DNA from 2 places in the Arthrobacter sp. GAS37 genome. Region 1 is predicted to be linked to the other one. Evidence: predicted binding sites of a transcription regulator. Region 1 holds the regulator's gene; the other holds the start of a gene.
What was found. Region 1 encodes LexA, which represses DNA repair genes until DNA is damaged. Its sites were predicted from a motif close to TCGAACANNTGTTCGA; they were not measured.
Positions count from the first base shown of each region.

Region 2: the regulator LexA is predicted to act here: its motif matches at 5,520-5,535, upstream of ABH924_RS18150 (LysM peptidoglycan-binding domain-containing protein).

Region 1 is NZ_JBIYDB010000009.1:95,149-102,188, forward strand. It holds gene ABH924_RS10225 (ATP-dependent DNA helicase) at 1-1,388, shown strand, start outside; gene lexA (transcriptional repressor LexA) at 1,516-2,265, opposite strand; gene ABH924_RS10235 (LysM peptidoglycan-binding domain-containing protein) at 2,633-2,992, shown strand; gene ABH924_RS10240 (histidinol-phosphate transaminase) at 3,084-4,202, shown strand; gene hisB (imidazoleglycerol-phosphate dehydratase HisB) at 4,245-4,871, shown strand; gene hisH (imidazole glycerol phosphate synthase subunit HisH) at 4,868-5,623, shown strand; gene ABH924_RS10255 (hypothetical protein) at 5,625-5,783, shown strand; gene priA (bifunctional 1-(5-phosphoribosyl)-5-((5-phosphoribosylamino)methylideneamino)imidazole-4-carboxamide isomerase/phosphoribosylanthranilate isomerase PriA) at 5,862-6,608, shown strand; gene ABH924_RS10265 (SseB family protein) at 6,608-7,040, shown strand, end outside.
Region 2 is NZ_JBIYDB010000027.1:38,947-45,986, reverse strand. It holds gene ABH924_RS18185 (LysM peptidoglycan-binding domain-containing protein) at 1-263, shown strand, start outside; gene ABH924_RS18180 (hypothetical protein) at 296-580, opposite strand; tRNA gene ABH924_RS18175 (tRNA-Thr) at 745-816, shown strand; tRNA gene ABH924_RS18170 (tRNA-Met) at 879-955, shown strand; gene ABH924_RS18165 (DUF805 domain-containing protein) at 1,337-1,810, shown strand; gene ABH924_RS18160 (TadE/TadG family type IV pilus assembly protein) at 2,544-3,470, shown strand; partial or broken gene ABH924_RS18155 (response regulator transcription factor) at 3,500-3,868, opposite strand; gene ABH924_RS18150 (LysM peptidoglycan-binding domain-containing protein) at 4,255-5,256, opposite strand; gene ABH924_RS18145 (NAD(P)H-binding protein) at 5,751-6,407, shown strand; gene ABH924_RS18140 (Na+/H+ antiporter) at 6,525-7,040, shown strand, end outside.

The DNA of each region.
Region 1 (7,040 bases):
AGCTGGCCCGCCACCGTGCCGCGGAGTCCGACGTCGTGGTCACCAATCACGCGATGCTCGCAGTCAGCGCCTTCGAAGGCCTGGCCGTGTTGCCCGAATACGACGTCGTCGTGGTGGACGAGGCCCACGAGCTCCAGGACCGGGTGACCGGGGCTGTGTCCGGGCAGCTGTCCGTGGCGATGATCCATGCCGCGGCCTCCAGCGCCCGCAAACACACGGCCATCACCGTGGACGCGCTGAACGCCGTCGCGGACCGCTTGGAACTCGCGATCATCGGTGCGCCGTCCGGCCTCCTGCCCAACGGGCTCAATGATGAGCAACTTGATTGCGTGGACCAGCTCCGGGAAGCCTGCCGTGCAGCGCTTTCCGATTCGAAGGGAGATTCGTCCAACGCGGTCGACGGCGGACGCCAGCTCGCGCGCTCACGGCTGATGTTGATCCTCGAGCTGTGCGAACGGCTCCTCGCGGCGCGGGAAAACCGGGAAGTCGTGTGGTTTTCCCGGAACAGTACTTTTGATCCGCAGCAGGGCTACACGGCGCCCGACGAGGATTCGCCCGCGCTCATCAATATCGCGCCGCTCAGCGTTGCCGGACGCCTCCGGGAAGGGCTCTTCGCAGGCCATACCGTGGTGTTGACCTCCGCCACCTTGGCAATCGGCTCTGCATTCGAGGCCACAGCCGGAGGGCTGGGCCTGACCGGACAAGGCGCCCCCAGCTGGACAGGCGTGGATGTAGGCTCGCCCTTCGACTACCCGAAGCAGGGCATGCTGTACGTCGCCAAGCACCTGCCCAAGCCGGGGCGCGGCACCTCGCCCGAAGCGCTTGACGAACTTGAAGAGCTCATCAAGGCCTCGCACGGCGGAGCCTTGTGCCTCTTTTCTTCCCGACGTGCGGCGGAGGACGCGGCGGAAGCGATGCGATCACGCCTGGACGTGGACATCCTGTGCCAAGGCGAATCGACCATGGCCGCGTTGGTGAGGCAGTTTGCCGAGGAGGAGGACACATGCCTGTTCGGAACCATGTCCCTCTGGCAGGGCGTTGACGTTCCAGGCGGTTCATGCCGGCTGGTAGTGATTGACCGGATACCGTTCCCTCGTCCGGACGATCCCCTGATGACGGCACGGTCCCGCGCGGTGGCGCAGGCCGGCGGCAACGGTTTCATGGCAGTTTCGGCAACGCACGCGGCCATCCGGCTGGCCCAAGGGGCCGGCCGCCTCATCCGCTCAACCGGGGACAAGGGCGTCGTGGCAGTCCTGGATTCACGGCTTTCGACCGAGCGCTATGGCAACTTCCTCCGGGCAGCGTTGCCGCCCTTCTGGCCCACCACGGACCGTTCAGTGGTGCGGGGTGCGCTCGAACGGCTTTACGCCGAGTCGGCCAAGGCTTAGATCGGCCGCACCAGCAAGCAGCGGCCTGAGGCCCGCGAAAACCGGCGTTTGTTTCCGATCCCGGAGCCTGTTGCCCCGGAGCTGGAAACAAGCCCCGGTCCTGGGCCCAGTTCCCCGCTACCGCGAACTAAAGTGAACGCAGGACCGAGACGACTTTGCCCATGATGGTGGCATGGTCGCCCAGGATGGGCTCGTACTGCGTGTTCTGGGGGAGCAGCCACGTATGGCCGTCGCGCTGCCGGAAGGTCTTGACGGTGGCTTCATCGTCCAGGAGTGCGGCCACGATGTCGCCGTTGAGGGCGTCGTTTTGACGCCGTACCACCACCCAGTCTCCATCGCAGATAGCTGCGTCGATCATGGAATCGCCGGCGACCCTGAGCATGAAGAGCTCGCCATGGCCTACCAACTGGCGGGGCAGCGGCAGGACGTCTTCGACGGTCTGGTCCGCCAGGATGGGTCCGCCGGCGGCAATGCGCCCGACGAGGGGAACCATGGCCGTGTCACTGGCACTCGCGAGTTCCGTGACGGCCATGCCGCCGGCGCTGCGGAGTTTCGCCGGCGCTTCAACGCCGGGTATGACGGAGCCGCCGTCCAGGGTCAAGGGCATGAGGACTTCCATCGCACGCGGGCGCTTGGGATCGCGACGAAGATAGCCGAGCTTCTCGAGCTGTGACAACTGGTGCGTGACGCTGGACAAGCTGGCCAAACCAACCGTGTCCCCGATTTCGCGCATCGACGGCGGATAGCCGTGATCGTTCACTGAACGTTGGATGGTCTCCAGGATTTTCTTCTGGCGGACGGTCAGGCTCTTGGGGGCCTTCTGCGGCTGCTGGCTCCGCGCTGAGCCCGACCCGCTGCCAGTGGCTTTCGCTGCCATGTTCGCCAACGCCCTTCCGTTCCGCCCGTTCGGCCCTGAGGCGCTTGCCGGGACTGTCGGCCTGAAATGTCAGACCCTCCTGTTGCACTGGTTCAGTGCTCGTTCCTTCACTCAAACGTAGGGCAGGCACAGGCGTTTTTCAAACATTTGTTCTAGCGAGTCTCGACATCGTTCGTTGATAAGTGCTAAAAATGTCATAGCAAGGTTCGAATATGTGTTCTATAAAAGTGATGCAGGATCCGGGTGTTCGTTCGAATCGTTCGAACAGAACAACGAACAACCGTCCTGCAAGCACTGACTGAAGGCAAGAATTGGCAGCCGCAACCAGAGATTCCGGAACGCGGCATTGTTCAGAAGGGCTCCTCTCATGTCCGCAATCACCATCACCCACAGGTCCGGCCGCAGTACGGCACCGGGCCGGCTTCGCCTGACCCGCCGGGGCCGCGTGGTCTTCTTCGGCGTCCCTGGAATGCTCTTGGTCGCAGTGCTGCTCAGCCTGGCGGGATTCCTGAATTCGCCGGCCAAGGCTGCTGATTCCGCCGCCGAGCTGCAGCCCACCTCCAGTACGAGCGTCACGGTGCAAGTGGGCCAGTCCTTGTGGGGGATTGCGGGCATTGCCGCGCCTTCCCGGGATCCGCGCGACGTCGTTGCCGAGATTATCCAGCTGAACAACCTTCAGGACGGCCACATCGTGCCGGGCCAGCAACTGTTCATTCCTGCCACCTGACAGCAACGTTGGCCGGGCTGACAGTTCGCCTGGACGGGCGCCGGGCCGTCACAGTTTCAGTGCATCCACCGTGGCGCCTTAAACTGTCATGGTGAGTGACCAGCTTGAGCGACTTGACCGACTTCCCCTCCGGACCAACCTCCGCGGCCTGAGCCCGTATGGCGCGCCGCAGCTTGATGTTCCGATTTTGCTCAACGTCAACGAAAACACGCATGGCGTACCAGCCGATGTCCAGGCAGCCATCACCGAAGCGGTAGCGGCAGCCGCCGTCGGACTGAACCGCTATCCCGACCGCGAATTCACCGAACTGCGCGAGGCCCTTGCGGAATACCTCGGCCACGACCTTGCGGCCGAGAACATCTGGGCTGCCAACGGCTCCAACGAAGTACTGCAGCAGATCCTCCAGGTTTTCGGTGGCCCCGGCCGGACCGCGCTCGGTTTCCCGCCCACGTACTCCATGTACCCTCTGCTTGCCAGCGGAACCGACACGGCATACATAGCTGGAGTTCGCGCTGAAGACTATGGACTCGATGCAGCCTCGGCCGCCGCGCAGGTCCGCGAACTCAAGCCGAATGTCGTGTTCCTCTGCTCCCCGAACAACCCCACCGGCACGGGGCTTGGGCTGGACGTCGTCGAAGCCGTTTACGAGGCCGGCGAGGCGAGCCAGACAGTCGTGATCGTGGACGAGGCCTACCACGAGTTCGCCCACGACAACACGCCAAGTGCGTTGACGCTCCTCCCTGGCCGGGAGCGCCTTATTGTCTCCCGGACCATGAGCAAGGCATTCGCCCTGGCCGGTGCACGCATCGGCTACATGGCAGCTGCACCCGAGGTCGCCGATGCGATCCGCTTGGTCCGCCTTCCGTATCACCTGTCCGCCATCACCCAGGCAACCGCGCTGGCTGCCCTCCGGCACCGCGAAGCCCTCATGGCCGACGTCGAGGACATCAAGATCCAACGCGACCGCATTGTCAGCGAGTTGACCCGCATGGGCTTCAAGCCCGCCGCCTCGGATTCGAACTATGTGTTCTTCGGCGGAATCGAAAACCCCCACGCCCTGTGGCAAGGCCTCCTGGAGCGCGGTGTCCTGATCCGCGACGTCGGCATACCGGGCCACCTCCGTGTCACCGCCGGTACAGAGCCGGAGACCACGGCCTTCCTTGAGGCGCTTGAAGCCTTGCTGGACGGCCAGGTCTCCGCACCGGCCTAGACTTGAACAAGTCCCACCACACCTTCCTCCTAAGGATCATCAATGAGCGAAAACGGCGCCAGCACGGCGGCCGCCCGGACAGCACGCATGGAACGCACCACCAGTGAGTCCTCCGTCCTGGTTGAAATCAACCTCGACGGCACGGGAGTCTCGGATATCAGTACCTCGGTGCCGTTCTATGACCACATGCTGACGGCGCTCTGCAAGCATTCGCTCATCGACATGACCGTCAAGGCGACCGGAGACACCCACATCGACGCCCACCACACCGTGGAGGATGTTGCTATCACCTTCGGTGAGGTCCTCCGCACCGCCTTGGGTAACAAAGCCGGCATCCGCCGCTTCGGCGAGGCCACGGTCCCTCTGGATGAAGCGCTGGCCCACGCCGTCGTCGACGTCTCCGGACGCCCTTACCTGGTCCACAGCGGTGAGCCCGCCGGCCAGGAATACCACCTGATCGGTGGACACTTCACCGGTTCGCTGACCCGCCACGTCTTTGAGGCCATCACCCTGCACGCCGGCATCTGCCTTCACATGAATGTCCTGGCCGGTCGGGATCCGCACCACATCGTGGAAGCCCAGTTCAAGGCGTTCGCCCGTGCGCTCCGTTCCGCCGTCGAGTCCGACCCCCGCGTCGAAGGCATTCCGTCCACCAAGGGCGCCTTGTGAGTAGGCACATCCTCAAGGATGGCGCTGTCGTGGATCCGAAGGCCGCCAGCCGCACTGCCTCGCCTGAGGGAAAACCGACCGTAACGGTCCTTGACTACGGCTCGGGCAATGTCCGCTCGGCGGTCCGGGCGCTTGAGCGTGCCGGAGCGGCAGTCACGTTGAGCGCCAAGCCCGAAGATGTCCTGAACGCTGACGGGCTCCTGGTCCCCGGCGTCGGCGCCTTCGAAACGGTGATGCGCGAACTCAAGGCAGTAGACGCCATCCGGATGATCGGCCGCCGTGTCGCCGGGGGCCGGCCCGTCCTGGGCATCTGCGTCGGGCTCCAGGTGTTGTTCGAGGCCGGAGTGGAGCACGGTACCGAGGCCGAAGGCATGGGCGAGTGGCCCGGGAAGGTGGAACTCCTCCCTGCGCCCGTTGTCCCGCACATGGGCTGGAACACCGTGGACGTGCCCGAAGGCTCAAAGCTGTTCGCCGGCGTCGAGCACGAACGCTTCTATTTCGTTCACTCGTACGGCGTGCAGAAGTGGGAATTCGACGTCGTCCAGCCCCGCATGGCTCCGCCGAAGGTGACCTGGTCCGAGCATGGCGCCCCCTTCATCGCCGCCGTGGAAAACGGTCCGTTGTGCGCCACGCAGTTCCACCCCGAGAAGTCGGGCGACGCCGGAGCGCGGCTCCTGCGAAACTGGGTCGATGGCTTGCGCCCGCAGGCAAAAACCCAGCCGCAGGCGGCCGGGGCCGGAGGCGCTGCCTAATATGTGGTCTGTTATCTTCATGGGCGCGGCCGGGCTGTTGGTTGGCGGCGGAATCTCCTTCCACCAGCAGAAACGCCCCGCCTGGGTCTCTATTTCGTTCTACGTCCTGGCCGGCCTGGCATTGCTGGCGGCCTACCTCTTCACCCTGCCTTCCAAATGAGTGCACCTGCCAAATGACTGCGCCTGCCAAATACCTGCCGGGCAACTGACGCCCCTCCCCACAAGACCGAGGACTTCAATGACCACCGCCTCCGAACTGCCCGTCCTGGAACTCCTGCCCGCCGTCGACATCGTGGACGGCCAGGCCGTCCGACTCCTTCAAGGAGAAGCCGGCTCCGAGACCAGCTACGGCACCCCGCTGGAAGCAGCACTGAACTGGCAGAACGCCGGAGCCGAGTGGGTGCATATGGTGGACCTGGACGCAGCTTTCGGCCGCGGCAACAATGCCGACCTCATCAGCGAGGTCGTCTCGCAGCTGAACGTCAAGGTGGAGCTGTCCGGCGGACTGCGCGACGACGAATCCCTCGAGCGTGCACTTGAGCTCGGCGTCGCCCGCGTGAACCTCGGAACCGCCGCGTTGGAGAACCCCGAATGGACCCGTCGGGCCATCGACCGCTTTGGTGACAAGATCGCCGTCGGGCTCGACGTCCGTGGCACAACGCTCGCGGGCCGGGGCTGGACCAAGGAGGGCGGGGATCTCTGGGAGGTGCTGGCCCGCCTTGAGGAGGCCGGTTGCGCCCGCTACGTGGTCACCGACGTCACGAAGGACGGAACGTTGCAGGGTCCCAACGTCGAGCTGTTGCGCCAGATGGTGGAAAAGACGGGCAAGCCTGTCGTTGCGTCGGGCGGCATCTCGAGCCTCGAGGACCTGCGTGTCCTGCGGGAGCTCGTACCGCTCGGGGTCGAAGGAGCGATCGTCGGCAAGGCGCTGTACGCCGGTGCCTTCACGCTTCCGGAAGCCCTGGACGTCGCCGGCCGCCGCTGATGTCGCAGGATCCACGGTCCCCGGCTGACAAGGCTTCGATTCCGGCACCCCGGCAGTTGCCCGGGCACATTGCTGCAGCCCTGGCGGGTGCCGGGGGAGCAGGCGATTCTGCCGGCCGGCCCTGGGCGGGCCGCAACCTGGGCGGAGACGCCGCCAAGATCCACAATTTCGAGGACGACGACGGAACGGCCGACGCCGGGTACCTCGCCGCCGTCGCGGCCCTGCTCGCCGGTACCGGCAGCGAGGCCGGCGTAGTGGCTTCGTTGGCAACGGCCAGGGTCTTTGTCCCGGTGGTGGCCCAGCTCGCTGAGGAAGCCGAAGGCGTGGACGGCCTGCATGCCGACAAGCAGGCCGACATGGCGCTCGTGACACTGAAAGCGCCGGATGGCCGCACGGCTATGCCCGTGTTCACCTCGGCTGCCGCCCTCGAAG
Region 2 (7,040 bases), on a different contig from region 1:
CCTCAACGGGGGAGACGGTCCAAACTGCCGGGCCGGACCCGTCAGCGGAAGCTCTCGCGGCTCCGGGCGCCGGGGTGTCCGACGGCGATGCTCCCGCCGCCAGTGGAGCGCAGGTCGCCGAAGTCGTAGTGGAGGCAGACGATACCCTGAGCGGCATCGCCTTGCAGTTCGGCGTTGACTTGGATGCCCTGATCGCAGCGAACGCGGATACCGTGCCCAACCCGGACCACATCTACCCGGGCCAAGTGCTCCGCCTGCCCTAGGGACCTGCTTCGCAGGACGATTGGGTCCGCCGCTAGATGGTGCTAGTTACCTCGTAGTGCTTGACGGATACGATTGTGGTGTTCGAAGGCTGTGTGGCGTCGGCACGGAGCCGGTTGGCTGCCTCGACGCTGCTTTCTATCGCTTCCTTAGTGTCCCAAAGCGTGATGCTCATGCCTGTCCCGGAGTCCGCGTCCAACAAGAAATACGCCCCTGTCAGTCCTGCGAGTTGCTTTACGCCTTCGATGGCGTCATCGAACCCCTTGCGAAGTGCTTCCCCATCGCCGTCGAAGGAGTAGTTGCTTACCCTTGCATACATGGTAAAACCTTCCTGAGGCCACCCCCGTTCCAATGTACGCGCGACGGTGTTGGCTGGGAAGAGCATCAGGGAGAGGGCCTTTGCAAATTGTGTCGGCGCCGTTTTTCCCTGTCCCGCAGCCGATTTGTGGCCTGAGAAATCGTCCGGTAGAGTATTTACTCGTTGCCCCCCTAGCTCAGTGGTAGAGCGCGTTCTTGGTAAGAACGAGGTCACCGGATCGATTCCGGTGGGGGGCTCTGAATGAGGGCCTGTGTCAAGGCGGTTTTTGACCGGCTTGGCATGGGTTTTTCTCATTCGTGGCGGTGTAGCTCAGTTGGTTAGAGCGCACGACTCATAATCGTGAGGTCGGGAGATCGAGCCTCCCCACCGCTACCAAGAAAATCCCCGCTACGGCGGGGATTTTTTCATTCCCGTTATCGTTGCAAATCGGCCAACTATAGCCATGACTGCAGCCATCTTTATATTTCCGGCCAGCCGGAACCTCACCTTGTGCCTCGCGTGGTCAGAGATAAGGTCAGCTACGTGCGGAACAACGGCCCCGAACTCATCCAACAGGCCGCCTGAGCCCGCTACCTCTGCTAATTGTCTGTCTATGGTGTCAGACTGTCCTACTTGGCACGCACGCAAAGAAACGCAACGCTCGAGACTCATCGACATTTCCGACACGCCGCACCGGAATTTCATCTGCGAGACAACTTGGCGGATGGCTTTGACCCCTACGATGAAGCGTCATCACTCGTCTATTTAGGAGATCCATTGTCGCACCAGCAGCAACAGACCACCCAGTTTGGAAGTGCCGTCCCGCTTTGGGCCCCGTACTACGGTGCGCCCATCGGTGAGGCAGCACGCCGGTTCTTCAAGAAGTACGCCACCTTCACCGGCCGGGCCAGCCGCAGCGAATACTGGTGGTGGGCCCTTATCTCCGGCGTCGTCATCATCGTGCTGAACATCATCATGTCCGTGGCTGGCTCAGCGGGCGCAACCGTCAGCGACTCCGGGTCCATGGTCCCGGGTCCCGGCATGATCGTCGGTGTCGTCCTCCTGGTCATCTGGGGCCTGGCCGTCGTCGTCCCGTCCGTGGCCCTCGTCGTCCGCCGACTGCACGATGCAAACTTCAGCGGCTGGATGATCCTCATCGGGCTCGTTCCGTTCCTCGGGAGCCTGGCGTTGCTGATCTTCATGTTCCTTCCGGGCAAGCCGGAAGGCCAGCGGTTCGACGTCCCCGCCTAGTCCAAACCAGAGGACACACTGAAGGGCCACCAACGTCATGTGGGTGGCCCTTCAGTGTGTCACCGGCGTCCAAAGGCCATAACAATGGCTACCACCGCCGCGACGATTAGCACCGCCGCAACCCAGATCCATTGTTGTCCGTCCACGTTCGCCCCAATCTCAGGTCTTGCTTCAGTCTCCCAAAATGGCGGTTATAGAGCGAGTTCTGAGACGGCACATCTTGGCCAGGGGACAGCCCCCGATTATCTGCCGGGGATGTCACACTCTGGCTGTGGAAGAAGGCAAGTTCTGGAAGCCTACGCGCTCGCCTGCTCCCGGACCCGTCGTGGCTCCGGTGGATCCGGCGGCCGTGGAAGGTGCGACTCAAGCCCGGGAGTCGCACCAGTGTTCGTGATGCTGGACTAAGACAAGGGCGAAAGCCATGAAGTGCCCGCGTTCGCGCGTGGACACGGGCGCAACGTGTTGTTCTCAGTGCCCCGGCCGATGAGTCTACTGCGAGGGCCGTAAAGAGGTCCGGGTGGAAGCGTCCAGGGTGTGACGCCGGACAATCGACCTGTGTGAGCGTTAACACCAAATCATCCCCTAAAGGGGTGGTGAGGGCCTTTCGCCCCCCGGGGTCCTCGAGGCTGCAATAGGAACTCGGGCACCTGTTCTGAAGCGTCTATTGCCCTATGATTGCGGAAGGGTCTCCGCCGAACCCGGCGGCCCCAAAGGACACTGGCTGGGGGCGGGTTTGAAAGATACTGATGAACGCGGTGCCGCAGCTGTCCTGATCGCCCTGCTCATGGTGGTGCTGCTGGGTTTCGGAGCCATCGCCATTGACGTCGGCAACCTTTACGCCACGAAGGCGAAACTCCAGAACGGAGCCGATGCGGGGGCCTTGGCGATCGCCCAAGACTGCGCGACACGGGGCACGATCCTGTGCACCCCGGCCGCCGCGGGGAAGGCCCTGCAGCTGGCCAAGGCGAACGCCGACGGCGGCCTTGCCAACGCGGCCGCCCCGGCCTTCCCCAGCCCCGGCACCGTCGTCGTCGATGTCTCGGCCCAGGACGCCAACGGGAGCGGAGTCTCCCTGGGTCTGGCAAGGATCTTCGGCGTGAACCGCACCGACGTCAAGGCCGAGTCCACGGCGAAGTGGGGGTCCCCCTACGGCGGGACGGTCACCCTGCCGGTCACCTTCTCCGAGTGCCAGTTCGACCTGTCCGGAGCGATCCAGGTCCTGCCGATCCACGGAACCACGACCTGTGTCAGTTCCAGCCCGTCGGGTCACATCATCCCCGGAGGGTTCGGCTGGCTGCAGTCCGACACCGGAAAGTGCGGGGTGACAGTTTCATTGGCCAACCCTCTGGTTCCGTCCAAGCAGGGTGTCAGCGAACCCGGGCAGTGCTCGGCCGTGTTTGATTCCCTGGAAAACCAGGTCATCATTCTGCCCGTCTTCGACGACGTCGACAGCAACGGCAACTACCACATCAAGGGCTTCGCCGCGTTCCAGCTCCTTGGCTTCAATTTCCCAGGCCACAGCTGGAACAACAACGGTTCCCCCAGCTGCAAGGGCAGCTGCAAAGGCCTGATCGGCAAATTCGTACAGTTCACCAGCCTGAGCAACTTCACCCTGGGTGGTCCCGACCTCGGCGCCAAAGTGGTCCGTCTCAGCGGCTGAGGAGCTCACCTGGCCGGGGGTGGTCCCGGCCGTGGCCGGCGCATCATCGCCGCGATTCTGGCCCGCATCTCCCGCGGCCGGAAGGGCTTGGTGATGAAGCCGTCGGCTCCGGAGCGGAGAGCAGTGAGCAAGTCGGTTTCGTCGCTTCGGTCAGTGACTATGACGATGTAGGCGTTGCTGAACCGGCGGATGCGGCGCAGGATCTCGAATCCGTCAACGTCCGGCAACCCAACGTCCAAGGTCACAACAGCGGGTTTCTTGTCTCGGACAACTTCAACGCCTTCGCGGCCGTCGGCTGCTGTATGGACTTCAAATCCCGACTGGAGCATCACTCCCTCGAGCATGTTGCGCATGTCCGCGTCGTTTTCGATCACTACAGCAATATCTAATTCGCTCATGGCCCCATCCATGTGTGCCTGAATAATCCCGCCTACGACCATCGCCGAGACGGTATTCAGAGCTTTAGCTCCTAAGCTACCTCATGGATCGCACCCCCTAACTGGCAGCTCGCCGAACAGCTCAAGACACGAAAACGGCCCCCCACAGTGGACGGTGAGGGGTTGAACGTGTGTAGTTGTGGGCGCGGATACAGATTCTGGTCCTCCGCAGCGTTGCGCAAGCTTCGGGTTGGATCTTCAGTGCGTGGCGTCGGATTCTGCTAAGTCATTCGAGTTGGCAAAATCCGACGCCTTGGAATCATGGCCCCGGCGCCTGCGGCCGAGGGAATCATCGAGCAAAATCGGACGCGTGTTGCCAATGCTGCCCGCCGTCACCGGAACCGGACCTAGTTGAGTGCGATCACCAGCATCTGACTGGTGCCGGGGATGCACGTCTGCAGTACCGCCCGAGGAAAGCCGCCGAACACTGCTGCAACATTGTTGGTGGTCCCACCCAGCGGCACCTGGCCGCGTGCTGTCACTGTGTACGTACCGTATCCGGGGATGCTCACCGTCTCGCCGACGCCGATGCCCGAGAACCGTGCCCACCCACCGCAGAAATCATGTTCGGTAATGAAGAGCGAATAGGCGTCCGTGGGGGTGAAGTGGATCGGCCCAATGCAACTGTCCACAGCCGCCTGGCCACCTGAACCCGCAACATAGATGGTCCGAACCGCCGGAGCCGGAGCGGCTGCCGCTGCCACAGAGGTTGAAGCCGGTGGGGTCGCGGCAGCGACCGGCGGTCCCGTCAACTTCAGCACCTGTCCCGGCACGATGACCGAGTATGCGCCAAGCCCGTTGGCTGCCAGCATCCCGTTGACGTCCACCCCGAACCTGGCGGCTATCGAGCCTACGGTGTCGCCGCTTACAACTGTGTAGGTGTTTGAATCGGGGGCAGGCGTGTTCACGGCCGCCTCGACCGGTGCAGGTGCAGGTGCTGGCGCGGGTGCAGGCGCCGGTGCTGGTGCTTGCACGGATGGCGCTGCCACCGCGGTCGGTGCCGGGACAAGCGCGGGCGCGGATGCGGGCGCTCCGGTTTGAGGCGCTGCAGCTGCGACGGGTGCAGGCGTCGGCAGCGGAACGGGACCCTGGGTCGACGTCGCGCTCGCAGTGGCGCTCGCCGCCGCGGCCCCGGAACCCGCACTGGGGGCGACCGTGACGCTGATACCGGCCTGCGACACGCTTGGTGTGTGGTCTTGCGTAACTACGGCAACAAAGACGAGCGCTGCCACAAGCATCCACGTGATTATCGATGCCTTGTACCTGGTGAGGGTTCTCAACCCTGTGGATATCAGGGTGAAGGCGCCGCCTCCGCCGATCCTGTTGTGCCCATACTCCTGCTGGTACATCTCAAGTCCCGGTGTGTTTCATCGTTTGGGGGGTGGGTCGGCTGACCGGGAAGGTGATACGCAGGTGCACAGAGGGTGCTCCGTGAGACTCTTTTGCTCAAGTGCGCGGCACGGATGAGTCTCTCAATCCCTCACTTCTGGATAAATCCATCAATGGGATGAATAAAAGAGATTTCCTTTTCCTGCGCAGGTGCCTAGAGTCTACGAATTCGAAATTTCCTGCACACGAGTGAATGCCACTTGAATTTCTTTCCACGCCTACGTCGAACACTCGTTTTGGCTCCCTCACTAGTGGCGTAGTGGCGTAGTGGCGGCGCCGGCACTCGATCCTCGGCCCGCCGCACCCCTTTGCACGGACGGCCTTCGAGGAACGCTGGTCATATTTATTTCCGGGGATTTCTGGGAAATAGGCAGAGCTAAGCGCAGAAGCGAGCCGATTTTTCGAGAATTATCCCGTCTTGGGGAGGGCTTGACCACTGCGACAGAATGGGTCCATGAGTCGAATCGCAATCATCGGCGGCCACGGCAAGGTGGCCTTGCAACTGTCCCGCATCCTGAGCGACGAAGGTCACGCGGTCACTTCCTTCATCCGCAATCCGGAACACGCCCCCGACGTCGAAGTGACGGGTGCCGCCCCGGTAGTCCTCGACGTCGAGAATTCGACGACGGCGGAGATCGCCTCTGCACTTGACGGCCACGACGCCGTGGTGTGGTCCGCCGGGGCAGGCGGAGGGAATCCGCAACGTACCTATGCAGTGGACAGGGACGCCGCCATCCGCTCGATGGATGCCGCGGCGCAAACGGGCGTGGCCCGCTATGTGATGGTGTCCTACTTCGGCGCAGGACCCAGCCATGGCGTTCCCGAGGACAACAGCTTCTACGCCTACGCGGATGCCAAGGCCGCCGCGGACGAGTACCTGCGCGCGACTGATCTCGACTGGACGATCCTTGGCCCGGGTGCGCTGACCAGCAATCCTGGGTCTGCGCTCATTGAGGTAAGCCCCGCAGACCCGGGCACCGGGACCGAAACTTCGCGGGCCAATGTTGCCTTGGTGGCTGCCGCCGTCCTGGAACTGCCCGAGACCATCCGCCGCACCATCGAGTTCAGGGACGGCTCGGTACCTGTGGTCGAGGCCCTCACGGCGTCCTAGCCGCACCCTGCTGCACCTGCCGAGCCGGGACGGCACCTACCGGGATATGTTGGTAGGGCAAGTCCCTCGGCAGGTGCCCGGGACGCTGCCGCTACGACGTCTGGGGAAATCGGGAACATGGACCAGTTGGCACTCATTGTTGGATTGCTGCTTGCAACGGTCGTGGCCGTGGGCTTGGGGGACCGCTTGCGGCTCCCGTACCCGGTGCTGATGCTGTTGCTGGCTGCGGCGATGGCCTTCATCCCGGGCTTCCCGGACTTTGAGCTTGCGCCTGAACTGATCCTCCCGATCTTCCTCCCTCCGTTGCTCTTCGCGACCGCCCAGAAGAGTTCCTGGGCGGTCTTCCGGGTCCGTTGGCGGACGCTTCTGCTCATGGCGGTGGCGCTGGTTGTGGTTTCGACGGCGGCCGTTGCCGGAGCCGCGTGGCTGATGATTCCAGGGATCGGCATTCCTGCGGCGATCGCACTCGGTGCCATGGTGGCTCCGCCGGACCCCGTTGCGGTTGAATCCGTTGCCGGCCGCGTCCACATGCCGCGCAGGCTCATCACCGTGCTGCAGAGCGAAGGGCTGTTCAACGACGCCGCCGCGATCGTGATCTTCCAGGCGGCGGTGGCGGCGACGGTCTCCGGCACC